2 regions of the Staphylococcus sp. GW823-FHT05F06 genome follow, and region 2 is predicted to be linked to the other one. Evidence: riboswitches for the same ligand, from Rfam matches in the RefSeq annotation. Region 2 holds a riboswitch; the other holds the start of a gene.
What was found. Region 2 has a riboswitch for FMN ahead of ribD (bifunctional diaminohydroxyphosphoribosylaminopyrimidine deaminase/5-amino-6-(5-phosphoribosylamino)uracil reductase RibD). Riboswitches for the same ligand answer to the same signal wherever they lie in the genome.
Positions count from the first base shown of each region.

Region 1: linked by a shared signal. The riboswitch ahead of AC1Q7N_RS02570 (ECF transporter S component) and the one ahead of ribD (bifunctional diaminohydroxyphosphoribosylaminopyrimidine deaminase/5-amino-6-(5-phosphoribosylamino)uracil reductase RibD) in region 2 are both predicted to bind FMN.

Region 1 is NZ_JBXAHW010000002.1:209,167-214,101, forward strand. It holds gene AC1Q7N_RS02560 (response regulator transcription factor) at 1-490, shown strand, start outside; gene AC1Q7N_RS02565 (ATP-binding protein) at 474-2,240, shown strand; FMN riboswitch at 2,634-2,769, shown strand; gene AC1Q7N_RS02570 (ECF transporter S component) at 2,832-3,371, shown strand; gene AC1Q7N_RS02575 (ferredoxin) at 3,776-4,024, opposite strand; gene AC1Q7N_RS02580 (YpbB family protein) at 4,133-4,935, shown strand, end outside.
Region 2 is NZ_JBXAHW010000013.1:5,639-10,573, reverse strand. It holds gene ribB (3,4-dihydroxy-2-butanone-4-phosphate synthase) at 1-1,128, opposite strand, end outside; gene AC1Q7N_RS08995 (riboflavin synthase) at 1,141-1,773, opposite strand; gene ribD (bifunctional diaminohydroxyphosphoribosylaminopyrimidine deaminase/5-amino-6-(5-phosphoribosylamino)uracil reductase RibD) at 1,780-2,823, opposite strand; FMN riboswitch at 2,972-3,110, opposite strand; gene AC1Q7N_RS08985 (FAD/NAD(P)-binding protein) at 3,259-4,743, opposite strand.

The sequences.
Region 1 (4,935 bases), on a different contig from region 2:
TACTGCAAAAGGTGAAGAAACAAATCGTGTTGAAGGATTTGAATCGGGAGCAGATGATTATATTGTTAAGCCTTTCTCACCTAGAGAAGTAGTATTGAGAGTAAAGGCGTTATTAAGACGTACACAAACTGCAAACACTGAGCAAAGCGAACCGCATGCACGCGATATTATTGAATTTAGTCATCTAGTGATTGATAATGACGCTCATCGAGTCCTTGCGGATGATCAACAAGTGAATCTAACACCTAAAGAGTATGAATTACTCATCTATTTAGCTAAAACTCCAAATAAAGTATTTGATCGAGAACAGTTACTTAAAGAGGTTTGGCATTACGAATTTTATGGGGACTTGCGTACAGTAGACACTCACGTCAAAAGACTTAGAGAAAAGTTAAATCGAGTATCAAGTGATGCTGCACAAATGATACAAACTGTGTGGGGTGTCGGTTATAAATTTGAGGTAAAACCTAGTGATGAACCGACTAAATAGTGTTGTTATAAAACTGTGGTTAACTATTATTTTAATAGTAGCGACAGTTTTAATTTTATTAAGTGTTTCATTAATCACTTTTATACAATATTACTTTACGCAAGAAACAGAAAATGCAATTAAAGAAGATGCCAAAAGAATTAGTTCACTTGTTGAGAAGTCTCATAACAAAACATTAGCTATCCAAAATAGCCAAACACTCATTGATGGTGATGGACCGGGTGGCCTCATTATTATGAAAGACATGAGCGAGAAACCAGACTCATCGTATAAAGACACTAAAAAACAAATGTTTAATGAAATAAAAAAGAGTACTAAATTTAAAAAAGTGTTTAAAGAAGGTGAGTATGAAACTCAAAATATTACAATAAAAAATAAAGGTAATTCTCAATCTTATCTTTTGCTAGGATACCCAATGAAAGCTCAAAAAGGTGCTCAAAGTCATTATAGTGGTGTTTTTATATATAAAGATTTGAAATCTATCGAAGATACAAATAATGCTATTACAATTATTATATTAATAACTGCTATTATATTTACTATAGCAAGCACAATATTTGCATTCTTTTTATCTAATAGAATAACGAAACCCTTACGTCAATTAAAAACACAAGCACAAAAAGTTTCTGAAGGGGATTATAGTCAAATTTCAACTGTCGCTACTAAAGATGAAATAGGTGATTTATCACGTGCATTTAACAACATGAACGTAGAAATTCAAGAACATATCAAAGCAATTTCTTCATCTAAGAATATAAGAGATACATTATTAAACTCTATGGTAGAAGGCGTTCTAGGCATTAATAATCAACGTGAAATCATATTGTCAAACAAGATGGCTGATGATATTATGCGTCACATTGATGATTTTTCAAAAGAATCTATTGAACAGCAAATTGAAGCAACATTTGAATCACAACAGAATGAGTATTTAGAATTAGAAATTAATACAAGGTACTATGTATTTATCTCCAGTTATATAGATAGAATTCAAACAAATGGTAGAAGTGGTATTGTCATGGTCATCCGTGATATGACAAATGAACATAATCTTGATCAAATGAAAAAAGATTTTATAGCAAATGTATCACATGAATTACGTACGCCAATCTCTTTATTACAGGGTTACACTGAGTCCATAGTAGACGGTATAGTTACCGAACCAGATGAAATACGTGACTCATTAGCAATCGTTTTAGATGAATCTAAGCGACTTAATCGTTTAGTCAATGAATTACTAAATGTAGCTCGTATGGATGCTGAAGGATTATCAGTTGAGAAGGAATTACAACCTATTCAACACCTTCTTGATAAAATGGAGTCTAAATATCGCATGCAAAGTGAAGAATTAGGTTTAACAATGACGTTTGATTCTAATAATGACGAACAATTATGGAACTATGATATGGATAGAATGGACCAAGTGTTAACTAATTTAATTGATAACGCAACAAGATATACACAAGCTGGTGATTCTATAAAGATTTCTATTGATGAAGATTCAGATTTCAATATTTTAACAATAACTGATACAGGCACTGGTATAGCACCGGAACATCTGAAACAAGTATTTGACCGTTTTTATAAAGTGGACGCTGCTCGAAAAAGAGGTAAGCAAGGCACCGGATTAGGACTTTTCATTTGTAAAATGATTATTGAAGAACACGGGGGACGTATTGATGTTGAGAGCGAATTAGGCAAAGGTACTTCATTTATTATTAGACTACCTAAATCAAAACAAATTAGTTAGAAACTGAAAAGTATCATAAATTGTCAGTTTCAATGATTCTTTTGAAAACAGAGAAATTATAACGCAATACATCAAAAATAATATATGAAAAACGCCTGCGACTCAGAGTGATGTCTCAGGCGTTTTTTTGTATATAATCAGTAGATAACTAAATTGAACATAAATTTAATTATCATTTTATTTGAATAACTTCTACAAGTTTAAAGACATAATTTCAGAATCAATAAAGCCTATTTATTTATTTGTAAATATTTTATGTGTTAAAACTTAAATTCATGTTATATATTGATTTCATATTTTGTTATTAATGTCAAAACATTATATTAACCGTAAGCAGAAATATTGAGTTTTTAAAACTAATCATGTAATATAAATTTAAAATAAAATTGATATATTCATCTTCGGGGTAGGGTGTAATTCCCAACCGGCAGTAATCTAAGCCTGCGACGACAACGTATTAATTTTTGCTTTGTCTTGATTCAGTGAGAGTCTGAAGCCGACAGTATAGTCTGGATGGGAGAAGATGGAGGTTTTTTGTTGTTCAAATTTCCTCCTTTTCTAAGTAAGATGAATGGAAGGAGAAAATTATATATGCAACAAAACAAACGTTTGATTACAATTAGTATGTTAAGTGCGGTAGCGTTTGTGTTAACTTTCATCAAGTTTCCATTGCCATTTATACCACCGTATCTAACTCTCGATTTTAGTGATGTACCGACGTTATTAGCAACATTCCTCTTAAGTCCTATTGCTGGGATTATCGTTGCACTCATCAAAAATATTTTAAATTTTCTATTCAATATAGGGGATCCTGTTGGACCAGTAGCTAACTTTTTAGCAGGCGTCAGCTTTTTGCTATCATCATACTATGTTTATAGAAAAAGAAAAAATAATCGTTCTTTAATTTATGGATTAATTACAGGTACAATCGTTATGACTATTGTTTTGAGCATCTTAAATTATTTTGTGTTACTTCCATTATATGGAATGATATTTAATTTAGGTGATGTGCTTAATAACGTAAAAATTGTTATTGTGTCTGGAGTCATACCTTTTAATTTAATTAAAGGCATAATCATTTCCATTATATTTGTGCTGTTATTTAGAAGATTAAGACATATCATCAAATAAAAAACATTTAAAACCTTTTTTATTTATCTATTATAAAGACAATGTTCATATTCAAAATTGGACATTGTCTTTATCTTTATACTATTACTGAAGATATAAAGAAAGTGTAACTCATAAAAAATTTAACAATAGTGAGCGTAACGTTTTAAGGTATTATGTTTTTAAATTTCTTATCAAATAGAACACTGGTTTTAAAGAGCCATATAAAATGTCATCATTAGTTCCTAATAAACAACCCCAAATGAATCATATTAAACAATTCATTTGGGGATCAATTCATCTAATAGCTGATTATTTTATTGTTTATGGCTAGTTACCTTAAAAATTAATTCTCATACAAATTGTATACTATAAATAGTAATAAATCATTTAGATTAATTTTTATGTATTCTAAGAATCATATATTATTCAAATTTCAGTGCGTCACCATCAAATGGTTCGTCTTCAATTTTGATTGAGTCAGTAGGACAACCTTCTAGCGCATCTTCCATATCTTCATATAACTCTTCAGGCACTTCAGCAGTACCTTGGTTATCGTCAAGGATTACGTATGCAATACCTTCATCATCGTAATCATATATATCTGGAGCAGCTGCACCGCAAGCACCGCATGCTATACATGTATCCATATCAACGATTGTATATTTTGCCATATTTATTCGCCTCCTTTGATAAAAATGCTACACTAGTATTATAAATACAATTGTAGACATCGATAGATTACATTTCAATTTATTCGTTTTATAGAGTGAGGGTTTAATTTGTACAATATACTATCATACGCTATGAGTCATGCATTTAACTACAAAACCAATAAAAGTATCTATAATATTTTAACAGGCAAGAAGTCACACCAAACGTTTTTCGATGCGTCAAGCCAACAACTTTTGTCATTATATCATAGTTTACCTAACTTAAAGTATTCAACTTTTGAGCAATTTATACTCCAAAAGGATGATTTTAAAAAATCAATTCAAGTAAAAATACATCCACAATACACTTATGATAGTCTCACTCAAACCTTTAGTTGCATACAATTACTTATCCAAACGTTATCTCATACACGCAAGGAGTCAAATACATTTATTCCAATCGTTCAAAATACCTATATCCAACAAAGGGTTAAACAACTTTATCATCAGGTCATTGAATCAAATCAAGTATCAAATACTATAGACGAAATATATTTATTATTTGAGAATTTAAATAATAAATATAACCATACATTTCTTCATTATTATTTACAAGGATATGAGGAATCCATGTATACTAGACAACAAATAAGTTTAATTGAGAGTATACCACAATCAGAATTATTTGAACGAGAAATGAATGAACTGATTGACATATTGAATCAATTAAAAGATTCAACGAAATATCCAATACTTTCTCAAGCTATCATTCTTTCACCATTACTAACAAATACATACTTAAGCTATCAAAAGTTAAAATCTGGTCTCAATTTAAAAGAAATTGCTCAATTACAAAATGTAAAACTTAACACAATTGAAGATCATATTCTAGAAATGTATATTAAAGGTTATTTGATAGACTATACATTATT
Region 2 (4,935 bases):
TTGTGTTTCTGGAACGATAAGTTCAATTCTATCTACGATCTCAATGCCGTAATCTTCTAAACCTTCAAATTTTTTAGGATTATTGCTGAGCAAGTTAATTTCACTTATATCAAAATACTTTAATATTTCAGCTGCAACATGATAATCTCTCAAATCCTCATCAAAACCAAGAGCAAGATTTGCAGTAACTGTATCATAACCTTTTTCTATCAACTCATATGCGCGCAACTTATTAATTAACCCTATTCCTCTACCTTCTTGAGGTAAATAAATAATCATTCCACCATGTTCGTCAATATATTTCATTGACGCTTCAAGTTGTGCCCCGCAATCACATCTTTGACTATGAAAAATATCCCCAGTCAGACAAGCAGAATGCATACGTACATTAGGATTGCTTTTTAAATCTCCTTTAACAATAGCAACGATTTCTTCATCGCTATAATCCGTTGTAAATCCATACATATCAAAATGACCAAAATCTGTTGGCATCTTGACCTTTGCCTTAAGATTAACATTAAGTTCAACAGCCTTACGAAAAGCAACCAAACTTTTTATAGTAATCATTTTTAAATGGTGGCGTTCTTTAAATGACTGGAGATCTTCACCCTTAGCCATTGTCCCATCATCATTCATAATTTCGCAGATTACTCCAGCTGGTTGTGCTCCTGTTAACCGTGCCAAATCTACGGCAGCTTCAGTATGACCATTACGTGTTAACACACCATTCTCTTTTGCTATAAGTGGAAATAAGTGCCCCGGACGATGAAAATCTTCAGGATTAGTATTTTCATCTATGAGTGCTCTAGCCGTTTGTGTACGTTCATGTGCACTGATTCCTGTAGTAGTTTTATAATGATCAATGCTTACAGTAAAATGTGTGCCATAAATATCAGTGTTATTTTGCTCCATAGATTGTAGTTTTAATCTTTCAGCTATAGATTTATCAATTGGTGCACAAATCAGACCACGACCCTCTCTAGCCATAAAATTAATGGTATTATCATCCATCCATTCCGTAACAGCTACAAGATCTCCTTCATTTTCTCTATCTTCATCGTCAACTACAATAATGCTCTCTCCATTTCTTAAAGCCTCTATAGCCAACTCAATTGTATCGAATTGCATGTTATATTCCTCCTAAAAACCAAATGCTCTAAGCTTTTCTTCTGTTAACTGCGATTGATTTTGATTCATGATGTTTTCAACATATTTGAATAGTACGTCAGACTCCAAGTGCACTTTGTCGCCCACTTTTTTAGATGAAAGAATAGTAGATCGACGTGTTTCTGGTATAAGATGTATATCAAAAGTATAATCATGTAAATCAAATACAGTAAGACTAACTCCGTCTACAGTTATAGAACCTTGCTTTACCATTTGATTCAAAATGTTTTTAGTTGTTTTAATAGAAATAATTTTTGAGTTAGCAGTTTCATTGATTTTAGAAATTGTTCCAAGCTCATCAACATGACCTAACACGAAATGTCCACCAAATCTCCCACTTCCACTCATGGCTCTTTCGAGATTAACTTCTGTATTACGTTGAACACTTCCAAGATATGTTTTGTTTTCAGTCCCTTTGATGACTTGAACTGAAAAACTTGAGTCAGTGAAATCTATCACAGTTAAACATGCACCGTTAACACTTATTGAATCACCAATATGCATATCAACTAAAATGTTTTGTGCTTTAATTTCAAGCGTTCTTACTGATTGCTCAGAGCGAACTTGTTGTACAGTACCTATTTCTTCAATGATACCTGTAAACATAGACATTCACTTCTTTCGTAATTTCAATTTTAAATTTTGATTAATTAACTTGGAATCAACAATTTCAAATTGAGTTGCTTCAGGCAAATCAATGACCTCGTCAGTCTTATAAAATTGATGTTTGCCAGAACCACCAATTAATTTCGGGGCTATATATAAAATGAGTTCATTTAGATGTTTGGATTGGAGAAATTGAGATGTAATATTTGGGCCTGCCTCGACTAGCAGTTTCCCAATACCTCTTTGATATAAGTCTTGTAATATTGTCGTTGTATCACAATTACTTATATTTATTATTTTAATAAAACTTTTATTTGTTTTTAATTTTTCATTTTCAGTGTAAATCCATATCTCCGATGCAGTATCTTTAAATATTTGTTGATTAAAATCGAGTTGACCTTTCTTAGAAAGAATAACTCGAATCGGATGCTTTCCATCAGGAACCCTGGTTGTATACAATGGATTGTCTGCTTCAATGGTTCTACGCCCAGTAATAACTGCATCATGCTCATGTCTTAATTGATAAACATCTTCTTTAACTTCTTTGTTTGTTATCCACTTACTTTCATTAAAGTCTGTTGCTTGTTTACCATCTAAACTAGATGAGACCTTTACAGTTACTTCTGGAACTTCGTTTCTTTTAGCAGTAAAAAAGTCACGGTATAATGCAGCTGCATTTTCATTATATTGAAATTCAACCTCTATACCAGCTTCTCTCAGAATCTCGTCACCCTTACTTACTAAAGTAGTATCTTTAACAGCATAGATGACCTTAGATATGCCCGCTTCAATGATTTTATCCACACAAGGTGGCGTTGAACCATGGTGTGTACAAGGTTCTAATGAAACGTATATGGTAGCACCTTGGGTATTTAAACCTGCCATTTCAATAGCCTGTACTTCGGCATGTTTATCTCCCTTTTTTAAATGTGCACCTAAACCTACAATCCTACCGTTTTTAACAACAACGGATCCTACTGGTGGATTAACACCTGTTTGTCCATTTACCATTTTTGCTAATTGAATAGCATCATCCATAAATCTACTCAATTGATCACCTCAAAAAAACCTTATACCTATACTGTAGGCATAAGGAGATATCTATATCTTTAAATAAGCCTATTAGCATACTTAAAATTGCACATAAGTATACAATACGCTTATCATAACTACACGAATTTGTGTAAGTCGATAATTCAACTTCTTTCTCCCATCCAGACTCTAACTGTCGGCTCTAGATTCACACTAGATCAGCCACTAACATCAAAAACAATATTAGTGGGTCGCAGGCTCAATTTACTGCCGGTTGGGAATTTCACCCTGCCCCGAAAGAAATATATGAAATTGTTATGATTAATTGAGTCCAGTAGTTCTTCACTACATTGTAAATCTTACTATATTTAAATTTAAAATACAATTTTATAGCTTACTTTATTAAATGATTTTATGAGAATATATTAAACTCACAAACACGCTTAATGCATATTACTTATTTCTATTTTCCTGTGTTATATATAATTGAGATACTGTATCAACAACTTGATTAACAATCATCTTTACGCCATTTCTAAGTTTATTGACACCGTTGGTCATTTGTCCAATTGCAATCACATTTTTTAAGGTTCCATATCTAGGGCTTATGACTTGATTTGTTTCTGGGATAATTTGAATGCCACCCATAGGATGACGTTGAACAATTTGTCTATTTTCTAAGTTTAAAATTAATTGATCATCCTCATCTAATTGAGAAAGATGTGTTTTAGAGCCCGTTGCATTAATAACGATGTCAAACAACTCATAATTTTGCGTAGTGTCGTTATACTTCAACATAAATTGATTATTTTTATGGACTATGTCTTCTAGCCCTTTCTTAATGACAAGTTCATTATTCTGTATTAACTTGATAAGTAAACGAGCTGTTCTAGGAGGCATTGGATTAGAATTTAACTGAATAATTTTAGTGTATTTACGATTAAAAGTTTCTTGATCTTTAACGCTCAAACTATTCCAAATCCAGTTTAAATTTTCTTTTAAATGTTCAATGATACTTTGGAATATCCCCATTTCTTCTTCATGATTTAAATCATACTCCAAGTCTTTGACATGGTTTCCGGTTCTACGATAAATAAGTTTTTTAAAATCTATTCCATAATCTTCACATTCTTTTAAAAATAATGAAACTACTTTTTCTAATGGTACATTACCAAAGTGATTTTTCATAATTCCATTAAATCGTGATTTAGTTAAATGCGTAAACTGAATTTTAGTCATTTTCCCTCTAACACTTGGCAATGCTGCAGAACGACTTGTCATAGTAATGGGTAAAGATGGATGATGTGCAGCTACATATCTCACAGCATCTAAACTAGCCAACCCTGTTCCAATAATCACGATTCGATCTGAATCTTTAACATTATCAAGTGTATGATATGTAGGATACGGCGTTTGTATATAGCCTTTAGTTCCCTTCAAATCATAAGGGTCATGGTAACTAAAAGTTCCAAAAGTTAAAAATAAATAATCGTATTCACGCCATTCTTTTTCATCATCACATGTACATACATGATATTTTAAATCTGTGTCATCAACATCGGATTGTGTAAAAATTTCTTGTACTTTATCATTGATAATAGTTAAATTATCAAATTGGTCATTATAATAAGATAAATAAGACTTCATATAATGACCAAATACAAATCTAGGCAAATATTGAGGATTACTAAAATTAAATTCCGTCTGATTTTGATACCACTTCCAAAACTCTTGATCATCATCAAGATTTAAGCTCATGGATTTTGATGGCATGTTAATAAGTAGTTCGCTACTATCATTTTGAAATGGAACACCTTGGCCCATATTTCTATCATCGTCATATACATCTACTTTTAATTGAGAAAAGTTTTCATGTTTAACGAGTTGGCGTAACACACTTACACCAGCTGTTCCCATACCTATTATTGCTACACGCATGTAAATCATCCTTATGTATTTATTATTAGTAGTTACGTTTTACTGTACACTTTTTCACTTTATCTATATTACCTATTTGATTGACTTTTAATCTTAAAATAGTATGCTAAAATTTATTTGAGGTGAAGCTTATGAAATTTATAGTTAAAGTTTTAATTGCTTTTGCAGTTCTGTTTACAATACTATCGCGAA